Regions from separate parts of the Xanthobacter dioxanivorans genome, predicted to be linked through region 1. Evidence: predicted binding sites of a transcription regulator. Region 1 holds the regulator's gene; each other region holds the start of a gene.
The links. The regulator HrcA, encoded in region 1, represses chaperone genes, less so after heat shock. The targets are predictions, from matches to a motif close to GTTAGCACTCNCNNNNNGNGAGTGCTAAC.
Positions count from the first base shown of each region.

Region 2: a site for HrcA is predicted at 2,651-2,679, ahead of groES (co-chaperone GroES). Genes of this name have one in related genera too.
Region 3: a site for HrcA is predicted at 2,811-2,839, ahead of groES (co-chaperone GroES). Genes of this name have one in related genera too.

Region 1 covers NZ_CP063362.1:2,103,076-2,108,679, forward strand. Annotated here, with positions in the region: gene epmA (EF-P lysine aminoacylase EpmA) at 1-687, opposite strand, end outside; gene efp (elongation factor P) at 829-1,398, shown strand; gene EZH22_RS09950 (response regulator) at 1,516-1,932, shown strand; gene grpE (nucleotide exchange factor GrpE) at 2,027-2,677, opposite strand; gene hrcA (heat-inducible transcriptional repressor HrcA) at 2,800-3,927, opposite strand; gene rph (ribonuclease PH) at 4,080-4,793, shown strand; gene rdgB (RdgB/HAM1 family non-canonical purine NTP pyrophosphatase) at 4,793-5,428, shown strand; gene hemW (radical SAM family heme chaperone HemW) at 5,425-5,604, shown strand, end outside.
Region 2 covers NZ_CP063362.1:4,355,245-4,360,848, forward strand. Annotated here, with positions in the region: gene groL (chaperonin GroEL) at 534-2,165, opposite strand; gene groES (co-chaperone GroES) at 2,227-2,541, opposite strand; gene EZH22_RS20305 (usg protein) at 3,019-3,261, shown strand; gene EZH22_RS20310 (DJ-1/PfpI family protein) at 3,384-3,965, shown strand; gene EZH22_RS20315 (ribbon-helix-helix domain-containing protein) at 4,093-4,491, shown strand; gene EZH22_RS20320 (exopolysaccharide biosynthesis protein) at 4,568-5,170, shown strand; gene queA (tRNA preQ1(34) S-adenosylmethionine ribosyltransferase-isomerase QueA) at 5,189-5,604, shown strand, end outside.
Region 3 covers NZ_CP063362.1:5,744,077-5,749,680, forward strand. Annotated here, with positions in the region: gene EZH22_RS26765 (protein adenylyltransferase SelO) at 1-584, shown strand, start outside; gene groL (chaperonin GroEL) at 762-2,411, opposite strand; gene groES (co-chaperone GroES) at 2,477-2,767, opposite strand; gene EZH22_RS26780 (hypothetical protein) at 3,173-3,583, shown strand; gene glsA (glutaminase A) at 3,783-4,769, opposite strand; gene EZH22_RS26790 (PepSY-associated TM helix domain-containing protein) at 5,258-5,604, shown strand, end outside.

The DNA.
Region 1 (5,604 bases):
GATTCGCTCCACCAACACCCGTGAGAAGATGTCCGCCCAGGTGTCGTCCGGCGCGGTACGGATGCCCGCATGCGCGGCGAGGGCGGCGAACGGGCCGGGTTCGCTCGCGCCGCCGGGCGCGGGGAGCACGCGGGTGAGGTCCATGCCGGCGAAGCGCGCGAACGCCTCCACCAGGGTGATGCGCTCGGGCTCGGCCCTCGGGTCGCAGCTCCGGCCGCGCCAGGAGAAGGGGGAAACGCCACCGGCCTCTGCGGCAAGGGCGAGGAGCCGGGCGCAGTCGTCCATGAGCCGGGTGTAGGGTGCGCCGGCGCGGTACCATTCCAGCAGGGTGAATTCCGGGTGGTGCGCCATGCCGCGCTCGCGGTCGCGGAACACCCGGGCAAACTCGAAGATGCGCTCTTCCCCCGCCGCCAGCAGCTTCTTGGCGGAGAATTCCGGCGAGGTGCGCAGATAGAGCCGGTGGACGCTGCCATCCGGGGCGTGGAGGTCGGTGGCGAAGGCGTGCAGGTGGGCCTCGTTGCCCGGCGAGAGCTGGAGGGCGGGGGTTTCCACTTCCACGAAGCCATCGGCGCCGAACCAGGCGCGCACCGTCGCCGTGATCCGCGACCGGGCGAGCAGGAAAGGCCGCCGGTCGGCATGGATGGAGGGGCTCCACCAGGGGCTCGGGGCGGACGAAGATACCACCATGTGGCTGAAAATCCTTGTTCCCGCTGGCGCGGGTGGCAGAAAGGCGGGGGCGAGACTGGCGTTGCGCGCGAAGATCGCTATGTTGCCCGCCAACGGTTCAGGAGCGGCACGCCGCCGCACAAAGTTCGAGGAAGACGCGACGTGGTCAAGGTCATCGCCAGCTCTCTGCGCAAAGGCAATGTGGTCGATATCGACGACAAGCTCTATGTGGTGCTCACCGCCGAGAATATTCATCCCGGCAAGGGCACGCCGGTCACCCAGCTCGACATGCGCCGGATCTCCGATGGCGTGAAGATCTCGGAGCGCTACCGCACCACCGAGCAGGTGGAGCGCGCCTTCGTGGAAGACCGCCCCCACACCTTCCTGTACGAGGATTCGGACGGCTACACCTTCATGAACCCGGAGAATTTCGACCAGGTCACCGTCCCCAAGGACATCATGGGCGACCTGTCGGTCTATCTCCAGGAAGGCATGGAGTGCATGCTCTCCACCCACAACGGCAATCCCATCGCCATCGAGCTGCCGGCGCGGGTGACGCTGGAGATCGTGGACACCGAGCCGACCGTGAAGGGCCAGACGGCATCCTCCTCCTACAAGCCGGCCATGCTCTCCAATGGCGTGCGCACCATGGTGCCGCCGCATATCGCCGCCGGCACCCGCGTGGTCATCATGACCGCCGACGCCTCCTACGTGGAACGCGCGAAGGACTGATCGCCTCGTCCCGGCGCCGGCCGGGAACACGCATTTCAGCCGCCAGCCACGACGGATGGAACTTTTACCAGTTCTGTCTGTTGTGGTGGAAAATGGCAGCGGGTCAGGCGTTTGGCGATGAACTTCACAGGATTGCGGGTGCTGGTGGTCGAGGACGAGTTCCTCGTCGCCTTGGGGCTGGAGGACAATCTCCGCTCCCTCGGCTATAGCGTCGTCGGCCCCATTTCCAGCCTTCGGGCGGCGCTGGAGGCTGCGGCCCACGAGCGCGTCGATGCCGCAATCCTCGACGTCAACCTCAATGGCGAGCCGGTCTACCCCGCCGCCGCCATCCTCGCCGGCCGCGGCATCCCCTTCATCTTCTGCTCTGGCTATACGGGCGCGGTGCGCGTGCCGCGGGAATTCGCCGACGCTCCCCGCGTGGGCAAGCCCTACACCAGCCAGGTCATCGCGGACGCCCTCGCCGACCTGTTGTCGGGCGGCACAGTCGGATCGGCCGGCGGCAGCGGTGCCCGGGCCGCCCCGAGCGAGGCCTGAGCGGAACGCTCACGCCTGCGCGGCAGAACAGGCGGATCACGAGAAGCGCAATCCGCCGAAGCGAGCATTCCGGAAATGCAAAAGGCGCATGGCCTCAGGCCGCGCCGGCTTCCTTGCCGGGCGAGGCGGCTTCCGCCTTCGGGCCACCACGCGCCACGCCCACCATGGCGGGCCGCAGCACGCGCTCGCCAATGACGTAGCCCGCCTGCACCACCTGCACCACGGTGCCCGAGGGCACGCTCGGGTCGGGCACTTCGAACATGGCCTGATGGATGTTGGGGTCGAACTTCTCGCCCTTCGGCTCGATCTTGCGGATGCCGTGCTTCTCCAGCGCCTTGATCAGGCCGCGCTCGGTCAGCTCCAGCCCGTCCAGCAGCGCCTTCAGGCCGCCCTCGGCGGTGGCCTTGGCCGCATCGTCCACCGACCCCAGGGCCCGCGCCAGGTCATCGGCGACATTCAGCACGTCGCGCGCGAAAGAGGCGATGCCGTAGGTCCGGGCGTCCGCAACTTCCTTCTCGGCCCGGCGGCGGATGTTCTCCGCCTCGGCGAAGGCGCGCAGGAACTTGTCCTTCAGCCCGGCGATCTCGGCCTCGAGGCGCTGCTTCTCGCCGTCGTCCACGCCGATCTGCGCATCTGCGGTGGCGAGGGCTTCCGCCTCGGCCGTCGCTTCATTGACGGCCGCCGTGCCCGCACCGTTTTCGCTTGCGTCGCCGCCGGTCTCGGGCGCGCGCTTCTGCTCGCTCATCCGGTTTCTTCCCCTGCCTCAAGTTTTGCCCCCCGGTTTCGCACCATTGGAGGCAAAGGCCAAACTTTCCCCGCGCATATCGGGGCGGCGCGGGGAAAAATCAAGACTGCGCGAGATCGCGTTCAGGCGGCATCCGCCCCCGGAGCGCCGAGCACGCGGCTGACGAGGCGGGCGGTGAAGTCCACCATGGGCACGATCCGCCCGTAATTGAGCCGCGTCGGGCCGATGACGCCGAGCACCCCCACCACCCGCCCCTGCCCGTCCCGGTAGGGGGCGACGATGGTGGAGGAGCCGGAGAGGGAGAACAGCCGGTTCTCCGAGCCGATGAAGATGCGCAGGGACTGCGCCTCCTCCGCCCGGCCGAGCAGGTCCACCACCTCGCGCTTGGTCTCCAGGTCGTCGAACAGCAGGCGGATGCGCTCCAGGTCCTCCAGCGCGTGCAGGTCTTCCAGCAGCTTGGCCTGGCCGCGGACGATGAGCTTGCGTTCCCCCGGCGCGTCGCCGGACCAGGAGGCGAGCCCCGCCTCCACCACCCGGGCGGTGAGGGTGTCGAGGTCGCGCCGCAGGTCGGAGAGCAGGGTCTCCATCTCCGAGCGGGCCTCGGCGAGGGTGCGGCCACGGATGTGGGCGTTCAGGAAGTTGGTCGCCTCGGTCAGCGCCGAAACGGGCAGCCCGGTAGGCAGCGGCAGCACGCGGTTCTCCACCTGCCCGTCCTCGGAGACGAGGATGACCAAAGCCCGGCCCGGCTCCAGCGGCACGAATTCCACGTGCTTCAGCCGCGGATCGGTCTTGTTCGTGGTCACCACGCCGGCCCCGCGGGCGAGGCCCGAGAGCAGGGCGGAGGCTTCCTGCAGCACGCCATCCACCGTGGTGTTCTTGGCGGCAGCCATCACCTGCGTCTCGATATTGGTGCGGTCGCGCTCGTTGATGTCGCCGATCTCCAGGAGGGCATCGACGAAGAAGCGCAGGCCGCGCTCGGTGGGCAGCCGCCCGGCGCTGGTGTGGGGGGCGTAGACGAGGCCCGCGCCCTCCAGGTCCGCCATTACGTTGCGCACCGAGGCCGGCGAGAGCGTCATGGGGATGAGGCGAGAGAGGTTGCGCGATCCCACGGGCTCGCCGGTGGCGAGGTAGCTTTCCACGATCTGCCGGAAGATCTCCCGCGCGCGCTGGTCGATCTGCGCGAGGCCGCCGGCGGCGAGGGGCAGGAGGGGATCGAGCGCCACTGTGCTTGTCTTCCTTTCGGCGGGCATGGGCCCGCACGCCCCATTATGTGTCCATGACCGGGCCTGTGTTCAAGCGTCCTGCGCGGGGGCCTGCGCGCGGCCTTGCTTCCCACGCGGGCCCGGCCGCTCTAAAAGGAGCGCCCGAGACCCGATAGAATACCAAGAAAGAGGTAGTTCCCATGCGCCCCAGCAAGCGCGCCGCCGACGAGATGCGCGCCGTTTCCTTCGAACGGGGCGTCATGCGCCACGCGGAAGGCTCCTGCCTCGTGAAGTTCGGCGACACCCACGTGCTCGTCTCCGCCACTCTGGAGGAGCGTCTGCCGCCATGGCTCAAGGGCCAGGGCCGCGGCTGGGTGACGGCGGAATATGCCATGCTGCCCCGTGCCACCCACGACCGCACCCGGCGCGAATCCACCACTGGCAAGCAGTCCGGCCGCACCCAGGAGATCCAGCGCCTCATCGGCCGCTCCCTGCGCTCGGTCACCGACCTCGTGGCCATGGGCGAGAAGCAGATCACCCTCGACTGCGACGTGCTCCAGGCCGATGGCGGCACCCGCACCGCCTCCATCACCGGCGCCTGGATCGCGCTTTACGATTGCCTGTCGTGGATGCGCCAGCGCTCCATGATCAAGGAGATGCCGCTGAAGCAGCACGTGGCGGCGGTGTCCTGCGGCATCTATGAGGGCACGCCGGTGCTCGACCTCGACTATGCCGAGGACTCGGTGGCCGAGACCGACGCCAATTTCGTCATGACCGGCACCGGCGGCATCGTCGAGATCCAGGGCACGGCGGAAAAGACCCCCTTCACCCAGGACGAGCTCCTGTCCCTCCTCGCCCTCGCCCGCTCCGGGGTGGACAAGCTGGTGGGCCTGCAGAAGCTCGCGGTGGGCTGATGGGCCACCGCCGCCTTGACGGCCGCCTCGTGGTGGCCACCCACAATCCCGGCAAGCTCATCGAGATGCGCATGCTGCTGGAACCGCACGGGGTGGAGGCGGTCTCCGCCGGGGAGCTGCGCCTCCCCGAGCCGGAGGAGACCGAGGAGACCTTCTTCGGCAACGCGCGCCTGAAGGCGGTGGCGGCGGCGCAGGCGGCGCAGCTTCCCGCCTTCGCCGACGATTCGGGGCTCGTCATCGATGCCCTCGGCGGCGCTCCGGGCATCCACACCGCCCGCTGGGCCGGGCCGGAGCGGGACTTCGAGATGGCCATGGAGAAGGTGGAGGTGGAGCTGCAGAAGGTGGGCGCCACGGCGCCGGAACAGCGCCGCGCCCGCTTCGTCTCGGCCCTGTGCATCGCCTGGCCGGACGGGCACCTGGAGGAATTCGAGGGGGTGGTCGACGGCACCCTGGTCTGGCCGCCCCGGGGCGCCAAGGGCTTCGGCTACGATCCCATGTTCCTGCCGCAGGACCATGTGAAGACCTTCGCCGAGATGACGGCGGACGAGAAGCATTCCATGCCGCCCAAGGGGTTCGGCCTGTCGCACCGGGCACGGGCGTTCCTCAAGCTGTCGCAGGCGTGCCTGAAGGGATGAGCGTTCGACCGCAGACCGCCGGCGGCACGCCGGACACCTTGCCCCTGACGCCGGCGGAGCGGTCGCCCCCGCTCGGGTTGGGCGCCGCAGAGGGCGGCTTCGGCGTCTACGTCCACTGGCCCTTCTGCAAGGCCAAGTGCCCCTATTGCGACTTCAACAGCCATGTGCGGCAGGCG
Region 2 (5,604 bases), 2.3 Mb from region 1:
GGGAGGAGCGCCGCGTGTGCGGCACGGGAGGTGCCCGTCGCCCCATGCAACCGTCATCCCCCGGCCTGTCCGCGCCGGCGGAACCGTGGACGCCCCGGACGAGCCGGGGCATGACCGCGGTTTAATGCCGATTGCGAAACGAAAACGGCCGAGCAAGCTGCCCGGCCGTCTCCATTTCTTTCCATGCCGCCGCCCGAGCAAACCGGCATGCCGGTTTGCGTCACGAGAAGACTCGCCGGGCGGCGTCAGGCACTCTGCCTGGATCAGAAGTCCATGCCGCCGCCCGAGCAAACCGGCATGCCGGTTTGCGTCACGAGAAGACTCGCCGGGCGGCGTCAGGCACTCTGCCTGGATCAGAAGTCCATGCCGCCGCCCGAGCAAACCGGCATGCCGGTTTGCGTCACGAGAAGACTCGCCGGGCGGCGTCAGGCACTCTGCCTGGATCAGAAGTCCATGCCGCCGCCCGAGCAAACCGGCATGCCGGTTTGCGTCACGAGAAGACTCGCCGGGCGGCGTCAGGCACTCTGCCTGGATCAGAAGTCCATGCCGCCGCCCGGCATGGCCGGGGCCGCGGGGGCGTTCTTCTTCGGCAGTTCGGCGATGAGCGCCTCGGTGGTGATCAGGAGGCCGGAGATGGAGGCGGCGTCCTGGAGGGCGGTGCGCACGACCTTGGTGGGGTCGATGATGCCCGACTTCACCATGTCCACGTATTCGCCGGTCTGGGCGTTGTAGCCGAAGCTGTAGTCGGAGGACTCGAGGATCTTGCCCACCACCACGGAGCCGTCGTCGCCCGCGTTCTGGACGATCTGGCGCGCCGGGGCCTGGATGGCGCGGCGGACGATCTCGATGCCGGTCTTCTGGTCGGCGTTGTCGACCTTGAGGCCTTCGAGCACCTTGATGGAGCGCAGCAGGGCCACGCCGCCGCCGGGCACGATGCCTTCTTCCACCGCGGCGCGGGTGGCGTGCAGGGCGTCGTCCACGCGGTCCTTCTTCTCCTTGACTTCCACTTCCGTGGAGCCGCCCACGCGTACCACGGCGACGCCGCCGGCGAGCTTGGCGAGGCGCTCCTGCGCCTTCTCACGGTCGTAGTCGGAGGTGGTGGTCTCGATCTGGGCGCGGATCTGGGAGATGCGGGCCTCGATGTCGGCCTTCTCGCCGGCGCCGTCGACGATGGTGGTGTTCTCCTTCTCGATCACCACCTTCTTGGCGCGGCCGAGCATGGAGAGGTTCACGCTGTCGAGCTTGATGCCGACTTCCTCGGAGATCACCGTGCCGCCGGTCAGGATCGCGATGTCCTGTAGCATGGCCTTGCGGCGGTCGCCGAAGCCGGGGGCCTTCACCGCCGCGACCTTCAGGCCGCCGCGCAGCTTGTTCACCACCAGGGTGGCGAGGGCCTCGCCTTCCACGTCCTCGGCGATGATCAGCAGCGGACGGGCCGACTGCACCACCGCCTCGAGCACGGGGAGGAGCTCCTGCAGGCCGGACAGCTTCTTCTCGTTGATGAGGATGTAGGGCTCCTCGAACTCAACGCGCATCTTCTCGGCGTTGGTCACGAAGTAGGGCGAGAGGTAGCCGCGATCGAACTGCATGCCCTCCACCACGTCGAGCTCGGTCTCGAAGGACTTGGCTTCCTCGACGGTGATGACGCCCTCGTTGCCGACCTTCTTCATCGCCTCGGCGAGGAACTTGCCGACCTCGGCGTCGCCGTTGGCGGAGATGGTGCCGACCTGGGCGATCTCGTCGTTGGAGGTCACCTTCTTGGAGTTGGCGGCCAGGTCCTTGACGATGGCATCCACCGCGAGGTCGATGCCGCGCTTGAGGTCCATGGGGTTCATGCCGGCGGCAACCGCCTTGGCGCCCTCGCGGACGATGGCCTGGGCCAGCACGGTGGCGGTGGTGGTGCCGTCGCCGGCAAGGTCGTTGGTCTTGGAGGCGACCTCACGCACCAGCTGGGCGCCGAGGTTCTCGAACTTGTCCTCGAGCTCGATCTCCTTGGCCACCGACACACCGTCCTTGGTGATGCGGGGGGCGCCGAAGCTCTTCTCGATCACCACGTTGCGGCCCTTGGGGCCGAGGGTGACCTTCACGGCATTGGCGAGGATATCGACGCCGCGCAGGACCTTGTCGCGCGCATCGACGGAAAATTTTACGTCCTTGGCAGCCATGGGGCATGCTCCTTCAGATTGGGACGATGGAGTTCAGGAATTCAAGCGAGGGAAGGCGCGCTCAGGCGGCCTTCTTGGCGCCGGCAGGAGCGTCGAGCACGCCGAGGATGTCGCTCTCCTTCATGATGAGCAGATCCTGGCCGTCGATCTTGACCTCGGTGCCGGACCACTTGCCGAACAGCACGATGTCACCGGCCTTCACGTCGAGGGCGACGATCTCGCCCTTCTCGTTGCGGGCGCCGGAGCCCACGGCGATCACTTCGCCCTGCTGCGGCTTTTCCTTCGCCGTATCGGGAATGATGATGCCGCCGGCGGACTTCGCTTCGGCGTCGATGCGCTTCACAACCACGCGGTCGTGCAGAGGACGGAAACCCATCGGGAAACCTCCGGTTTGATGCTTCTTTTCAAGGCGCGGGCACCCCTGCGCCCGGCCCGAACGCGATCTAAGGGCCTTGTTTTCGTCCCGCAAGGGGCCGGACGAAAAATTTAGCACTCGCCGTGCGGGAGTGCTAGCAGCGCCGGAACGCGAGGAAAATCAAAGGCGGGTCGCGTGCGAGGCGGTCCGGACAGGGCTCGGCGCCCGAGCGGGGCCGGTTGTCAGCAGTCTCCGCTATGCGCTGCTAGCCCTTTGTTTTTGCAAGAAGAAACTAAACTTTAGCCTTGGCGGGACGAAACTCTGGAGCCGACAATGCATTGTCTGGTCCCGGCGTATCCCGCGGCTGGCTGCGGGACCTCCGGGTTCGGGGATATGGAGGTGTGACCCATGGTAACCCGTTCATCCCAAGGGGCCCCGGTGACTCAATCGTCCCTGGGGGCCCGCTCGTCCCAGGTGTCGCGCGACTTCGCCTTGCAGATGGAGGGCTACGGCCTCGCCACGGCCGAGATCCTCTACCGCATGCCCGACCATCCCAGCCTTCTTCAGACCTATCTCTGGCAGGAATACGACCTCTGCCCGAAGTTCCCCGAGCTCAACCGGTTCCTGGACTTCTGGAAACGGGAGATCGAGGGGCGGCTGCATTCGGTGCGGGTGGCCCATTGCGGCCTCATCAAGCCGGCGGAGCTGAGGTCGGTGGACGGGATGTTCCTGCTCAACTGACGCGCCCGAAGGCCCGACGCACGCCTGTCGCAACCGGATAACACCCGGCTGTCGCCGCCTGCGCCTAGCCTTTCCTCCGAAGCCGGCGGCCGGTGCGGCCGCGGCCAGCGGGGAGAATGCGGATGCCGGGCAAGCGCATTTTGATGATCGTCGGGGATTTCGGCGAGGACTACGAGATCATGGTGCCGTTCCAGGCGCTGCTGGCGGTGGGGCACGCGGTGGATTCGGTCTGTCCGGGCAAGAAGGCCGGCGACAAGGTCGCCACCGCCATCCACGATTTCGAGGGCCACCAGACCTATACCGAGAAGCCGGGCCACCTTTTCACGCTCAATGCCACCTTCGCGGCGGTTGATCCCGCGGACTACGACGCGCTGCTGGTGCCGGGCGGGCGGGCGCCGGAATACCTGCGGCTCGATCCGGCGGTGATCGCCGCGGTGCGCCACTTCTTCGACGCCGGCAAGCCGGTGGCCGCCATCTGCCACGGCGCCCAGCTCCTCGCCGCCGCCCGCGTCCTCGAGGGGCGCACCTGCTCGGCCTATCCGGCGTGCCGGCCAGAGGTGGAGCTGGCCGGCGGCACCTATGCCGACATTCCCGTCGATGCCGCCGTCACCGAAGGCAACCTCGTGAGCGCGCCCGCCTGGCCGGCCCATCCGGCCTTTGTCGCGCAGTTCCTTGCCCTATTGGGCACGCGCATCTCCCATTGATCGCTAAATTGCGTTATTGGGAGATCGGGCGGCAAGGGCATGCGCGCTGTGCGGGGGTTCAGCGCGCATGCCCGTCCGCCGCCGTCCGCCCGGCGAGAGCAAAGCGGGGCGAATAGAGGGTCGCCGCATGTGCCGTTTGTTCGTCGAGGCGGATCCGGCGCTGTGGACCGCGGAAACGCGAGCCCTGCGCCTCAACGGCTTCTCCACCTCGGTGCGGCTGGAGGCCTTCTTCTGGACCGTTCTGGAACAGATCGCCGCGCGCGACGGCCTCACCGTAGGCCGGCTGGTGGCGCGGCTGCACGACGAGCTGACCGAGGCGGCGGCCGACATCGACAATTTCACCTCCTTCCTGCGGGTGTGCTGCGGACGCTTCCTCGCCTTGCAGGCGGCGGGCCTCGTGCCGCCGGCGGGGGCCCTGCGCGCGCTCGACGTCTCCTCCATCCTGCGCGCCGAAGGGGCGTCCCGCGACGGCCGGGCCCAGCCGGTTGCCGCCGCGCGGGGCCGGGGCGCACGGCCGGCGGCATGACCGAGGGGAAGGACCATGCCCTGACACTGCCGCTTTCCCGGTGCTATGAGTGATGCGACCACCCAACGAGGTCGCCTTGGATCACCGAACACCCAGAACGTCCGAACTGCTTGCCGCCGTCCTCGCCGCCCAGGAGGAGGACAAGGTGGCCATAGGCGATCTTGTGAACGCCTTGCGGAACCGCGCGTTCGGCATTCTCTTCCTCATCTTCGGCATCCCGAACTGCATTCCCATGCCGCCCGGCATCCCGGTCATCTGCGGCATCATCCTCGGCCTCATCGGCCTGCAGATGACCATGGGCCGGCAGGAATTGTGGCTGCCGGACTTCATCGCCCGCCGCACCTTCTCGCGTGCCATGCTGGAGGCGATCGTCACCAGGTCGCGGCCGTGGATCGAGCGCTTCGAGAACATCTCCCAGCCCCGCTATGAGCAGTTCGCCGGCCCCACCGCCCGGCGCGTGGTGGGCGCGACGGTGGTGCTGCTGGGCTTCATCCTGCTTCTGCCCATCCCCTTCCTCGGCAACCTGCCGCCCGGCTTCGCCGTGTGCATCTTCGGCCTCGGCCTCGTGGAGCGGGACGGGCTGGTGATCCTCGCAGGCTTCGGCGCGACGGTGCTGGGGCTGATCGTCACCGCGCTGATGAGCTGGGCCATCTATCAGGGCGCCATCGCCATCTTCTGAACGGTCCTTTCTCCTCCCATGCGTGTCGACGCCTTCGATTTCGAGCTCCCGCCCGAGCGGATCGCCCTGCGCCCCGCCGAGCCGCGCGAGGCCGCGCGCCTCCTGGTGATTCGTCCGGGCGCCGCGCCCGAGCTGCAGGATGCGCGGGTGGGCGACCTGCCGTCCTTCCTGCGTCCCGGCGACGCGCTGGTGGTGAACGACACCCGCGTCATCCCCGCCGCCCTCGAAGGCACCCGCTCGCGCGCGGGCGCGAGCACCGTGCGCATCGAGGCGAACCTGGTGAAGCGGCTCGACGCCGCGCGCTGGACCGCCTTCGCCAAACCGGCGAAGCGCCTCAGGGTGGGCGACGTGGTGCGCTTCGGCGGGGCGGGGGAAACCTGCCTCCTCGGCACCCTCGATGCCCGGGTGGAGGCCAAGCGCGAGGCCGAGGTGGA
Region 3 (5,604 bases), 2.6 Mb from region 1:
AATGCCTCATTCCGCTGCTGGACGAGGACAAGGACGCGGCCATCGCCGCCGCCAACGACGCGCTGGGCCGCTTCCCGACGCGCTTCAAGGCCGCGCACCACGCCGGCCTCATCGCCAAGATCGGGCTCGATGGCGCGCCGGATGAGGCCGTGGCCGAGGCGGATCTGGCTCTCGCCCTCGACCTCTTGGCGGTGATGGCGGCGTCGAAGGCGGATTTCACCCTCACCTTCCGGCGGCTCGGCGCCTTCGCCGCCGATCCGGAGGCGGAAGGTTCCGTGCGCGACCTGTTCCTCGACCGGGAGGCCTTCGACGCCTGGGCGATGCGCTGGCGGGAGCGGCTGGACGCAAGGGGACGCGACGGCGCCGCGGTGCGCGCGGCCATGGACCGGGTGAACCCGGCCTTCATTCCGCGCAACCATCTGGTGGAAGCGGTGATTACCGCGGCCATCGAGCGTGGCGATTTCTCTCCCTTCGAGGAGCTCAACAAGGTCCTGGCGCGGCCGTACGAGGACCAGCCGGCCTTTGCCGCCTACGCCGAACTCCCCCCGCAGATGGAGGGCTACCAGACGTTCTGCGGGACGTGAACCTCATCGGGCGGCGCAGCGCTGCCTGAGAAACCGGAAATCCAAACGAAAAGGGCGCGGCCGAAGCCGCGCCCTCTCGCATACCTCAGATGAGGCGATGGATCAGAAGTCCATGCCGCCCCCCAAAGCCGGCATCGCCGGCTTTGGGGCCTAAGACCTTGGTTGGCCTGGACTTCCTCAGAAGTCCATGCCGCCCATACCGCCCATGCCGCCGCCGGGCATGGAGGGGGCGCCGCCGCCGTCACGCTTGGGGGCCTCGGCCACCAGTGCTTCGGTGGTGACGATCAGGGCGGCGATGGAGGCCGCATCCTGCAGGGCGGTGCGCACCACCTTCGCCGGATCGACGATACCGGCAGAGATCATGTCCACGTATTCTTCGGTCTGCGCGTTGAAGCCGAAGTTCGGATCGTTGGACTCCTGCACCTTGCCCACCACGATGGAGCCTTCCACGCCGGAATTCTCGGCGATCTGGCGGATGGGGGCCTCGAGGGCGCGCAGGACGATCTTGATGCCAGCCTTGATGTCGGCGTTGTCGGAGGTGACCGTCTCCACCGCCTTCTTGGCGCGCAGCAGGGCCACGCCGCCGCCGGGAACGATGCCTTCTTCCACCGCAGCGCGGGTGGCGTTCAGGGCGTCGTCAACGCGGTCCTTCTTCTCCTTGACTTCCACTTCCGTGGAGCCGCCGACGCGGATCACCGCGACGCCGCCCGCGAGCTTGGCCAGGCGCTCCTGGAGCTTCTCGCGGTCGTAGTCCGAGGAGGTCTCCTCGATCTGCGCCTTGATCTGGTTGACGCGGGCCTCGATGTCGGCCTTCTCGCCGACGCCGTCCACGATGGTGGTCTTCTCCTTCTCGAGAATCACCTTCTTGGCGCGGCCGAGCTGGGCGAGGGTCACATTCTCAAGCTTGATGCCGAGATCTTCCGAGATCACGGTACCGCCGGTGAGGATGGCGATATCCTCCAGCATGGCCTTGCGACGGTCGCCGAAGCCCGGGGCCTTCACCGCCGCAACCTTCAGGCCGCCGCGCAGCTTGTTCACCACCAGGGTGGCGAGCGCCTCGCCTTCCACGTCCTCGGCCACGATGACCAGGGGACGGCCGGTCTGCACCACGGCCTCGAGGACCGGCAGGATCGGCTGGAGGCCGGAGAGCTTCTTCTCGAAGATGAGGAGGTAGGGCTCTTCCAGGTCGGCGATCATCTTCTCCGCATTGGTGATGAAGTACGGAGAGAGATAGCCGCGGTCGAACTGCATGCCTTCGACCACTTCGAGCTCGGTCTCGGCGGTCTTGGCTTCCTCGACGGTGATGACGCCCTCGTTGCCCACGCGCTGCATGGCGCCGGCGATCATCTCGCCGATGGAGGCATCGCCGTTGGCGGAGATGGTGCCGACCTGCGCGACTTCCGCGGAGGAGGAGACCTTCTTGGCGCGGCCCTTGATGTCGGCGATGGCGGCGGCGACGGCGAGATCGATGCCGCGCTTCAGGTCCATCGGGTTCATGCCGGCGGCAACCGCCTTGGCGCCTTCCTTGACGATGGCCTGGGCCAGAACGGTGGCGGTGGTGGTGCCGTCGCCGGCCAGGTCGTTGGTCTTGGAGGCGACCTCACGCACCAGCTGGGCGCCGAGGTTCTCGAACTTGTCCTCGAGCTCGATCTCCTTGGCGACGGTGACGCCGTCCTTGGTGATGCGGGGGGCGCCGAAGGACTTCTCAATCACCACGTTGCGGCCCTTGGGGCCGAGGGTGACCTTCACCGCGTTGGCGAGGATATCGACGCCGCGCAGCAGCTTCTCGCGCGCATCGCCGGAAAACTTGACTTCTTTGGCAGCCATTTCGGCCTCCTGAATGGGGTTTCTTCAGTTCCGGCTGGACCGGAGGGCGATCACTCGCCGGCAGATCACTTGGTGATCACGCCGAGGATGTCGCTCTCCTTCATGATGAGCAGGTCGGCGCCGTCGATCTTCACTTCGGTGCCCGACCACTTGCCGAACAGCACGCGGTCACCGGCCTTCACGTCGAGGGGGACGAGCTTGCCCGCCTCGTCGCGCGCGCCAGCGCCAACCGCGATCACCTCGCCCTCCTGGGGCTTTTCCTTGACGGTGTCGGGGATGATGATGCCGCCAGCGGTCTTCTGCTCGGCTTCGATGCGCTTGACGACCACACGGTCGTGCAGGGGACGGAAGGACATGTATATACCTCTCCGAGGGGCGCGAGCCCGAGGGCTCGCCGGTTCTGGCACTCATGCGGGGAGAGTGCCAAGCTCGTTGCGGAGATAAGCGGGCCATCCCGCCCCGTCAAGGCGCGGTGCAACATATGGCATGGCGGCGGGTGGCGGACGTAAAACTAGCAAAGCGGTAACCCTGCCAGCCTATGGTTCAAGCCAAGCCATGGAATCGACGTGGACGGTGCCAGCCATTATGGTCGGCGGCACCGGCTGGTGTGGCGGGCGATTGGAAACTGGCCCCAGGCGGGCGGGAGGCCTCGGAAAGCTCATGAACAAGATGTTTGCGTGGTCGAAGTCGGAGGCCGGCACCGCGCGCCGCGCCGGCCTCGCGGGTGTCGCCGTGATGGCCATGGCGCTGTCGCTCGCCGCGTGCACCACCAGCCCCACCGAGGCGCCGCCCCCCTCCAGGCCGCAATATACGAGCCCGATTCCCCCGATCGCCTCGTCGGCCGCTGGGGCCTTGCCGCTTACCACCGTCCGGACGACGCCACCCGCACCGAGAACCAGGCCCGGGCCTCGTGCGGCAACAATCCCTACGTCATCACCGCCGGCTCCAGTGGCGGCGTGATGATGTATCTCGCCGACGACAACAAGCTGACGGAGCTGGTCTCCAAGCAGTCGGGCGGCGGCCCGGTGTTCATCGGCCCGCCCGACGACCCCGCCGGCGGCGAGCGCGACCGCCAGGTGGTCCGTTTCGACGGCAACGTGCTGGTGCTGAAGTTCGTGGACCCCGAGGTGGCCAAGCGCTACGGCACCATGGTCTACGTGCGCTGCTCCTGAGCGGTTGCCGGCGCTGCGGCGCCGGCTTTCGCCTTTGCTCGAACGGCAAAAGCGCTCTGGCCCCATGGATCTGGGCCGCCCGTCTCCTGCCGCCGCATTCCTGCGTGATGCGGCGGGGTGAACGGCCGGCCCCCTTCCTCCCGGCCGCGAGACGGCTGCGTTCACGCGCCCCTGCGGAGATCGCTTTCGGGGCTCGCTTTCAGCGGCTGAACGCCCCAAGCATCGCCGAGCCGCGATTGGTGGGATCGAAGATGTGCAGCCCGAGCTCCTCCGTGAGCTCGCGGAAGGCGGCGATGCCGCGGACCGAATTGCCCTTGGCGTCGAGGCGCGGCGAATAGGTGCCGATGCCCAGCTGCCGATTCACCACCCCGAGAATGCCCCCGCCTACCCCGCTCTTTGCCGGCACGCCCACATCGAACGCCCAGTTGCCGGCGAAATCGTACATGCCCGACGTGAACATGACGGAGAGCGTGTTGCGGACCGCTTCCACCCCGAACACGGTCGCCCGGGTCAGCGGGTTTTCCCCGATATTGGCCAGCGTCGCGCCCATCCGGGCGAGGTCGGAGGCGGTGACGAGGATGGAGCACTGGCGGAAATAGAGATCGACCGTGGCATCCACGTCCGCATCGAGCGCGCCGGCGCTCTTGAGCAGATGGGCGATGCCGCGGTTGCGGTGACCGGTCTCCGCCTCGGAGCGATAGACCGTCTCGTCGATGTCGAGCCGGCGCCCCGCCGCGGCCGAGAAGCGGTCCATCAGCATCTCGAAAGCCTCGCCGCCATACGCGCCGGCGATGAGGCCGCTGACGGTGATGGCACCCGCATTCACCATCGGATTGTAGGGACGGTTGGTGGTCGGGTCGAAAACGATGGCGTTGAAAGCGTCACCCGAGGGTTCGACCCCCACGTGGGCGAGCACCTTTTCCCGGCCCAGCGCCTCAAGTGCGAGACAATAGGCAAGCGCCTTCGAGATGGACTGGATGGTGAAAGGCACCTCCACGTCGCCCACCCCCACGAGCTCGCCCTCGACCGAGATCGCGGCAATGCCGAACCGCTCCGGATCGACGCGCGCCAGCTCCGGGATATAGGCCGCGAGTTCGCCCGAAATATCGTGCCGCGCGCGCTCGTAGGTGTGGCGGACGACCGATTCGAGTCCATAGGCGCCGCCCGCACTCTGGCTCACTGCCATGATCGCTCCTTTAACGTCCCACGCCGCGCGGCCTGCCGCCAGAAAGCCTGCCCGGCCAAACCTCACCCCGGCGGGGATCACGATGCGATCCTGCCCGAACGGACAGCGGACGAACAGGCGCCAAGCGAACGACAAGCAGGGCTCGCGTCAATTCAGCAAGCACAAGACGTGCCAAGATCCCAGGGGAGACAATCAATGACGAGGAAGGCTGCTGCAATCCGGAGACCGGGATGAAAAGTCCCCCAATCTAAAATTCATACAAATACAAAAATGAGATAATTTGGAATTTTAAAACTTATAAATTTATGAATGAAAGATACTTTCGACTTGATCACTCAAAAATTCAATCATACCGATCTGCATATATTAAATTAAATTGCGAGTTCAGATATGGGGTGTGCATTGATGCCCTGCCGCCAGCATCGGCGACATCCGAATGCCTTTCCCGTCCTGATACTGGCTACGGTCGTTCGCATGGTCGAGATCGCATGACCGCGGACGGTGGCGGAAGGACGGACATCCGGGACCCGGCAATTGCTGCCCCGCGCAGCAGCGGACGATTCCAGCTGCGTCCGCTGCTGGTGGTGGTCCACCGCGTCCTGGGCCTCACCACCGCCCTCTTCCTCGCCGTTGCCGGATTGACGGGCAGCCTGCTCGCCTTCCACACGGAAATCGACCGCTGGCTCAATCCTGATGCCTACACGGCGGTGGCCATGGGTGCCCCGCTCTCGCCGGAAGCCCTCGCCGCGCGCATCGAGGCCGGCGATCCGAAGCGGGTCGTCTGGTTCATGAGCCTCGAACGCGAGCCGGGCCGCTCGGCGCAGGCGCTCATCTC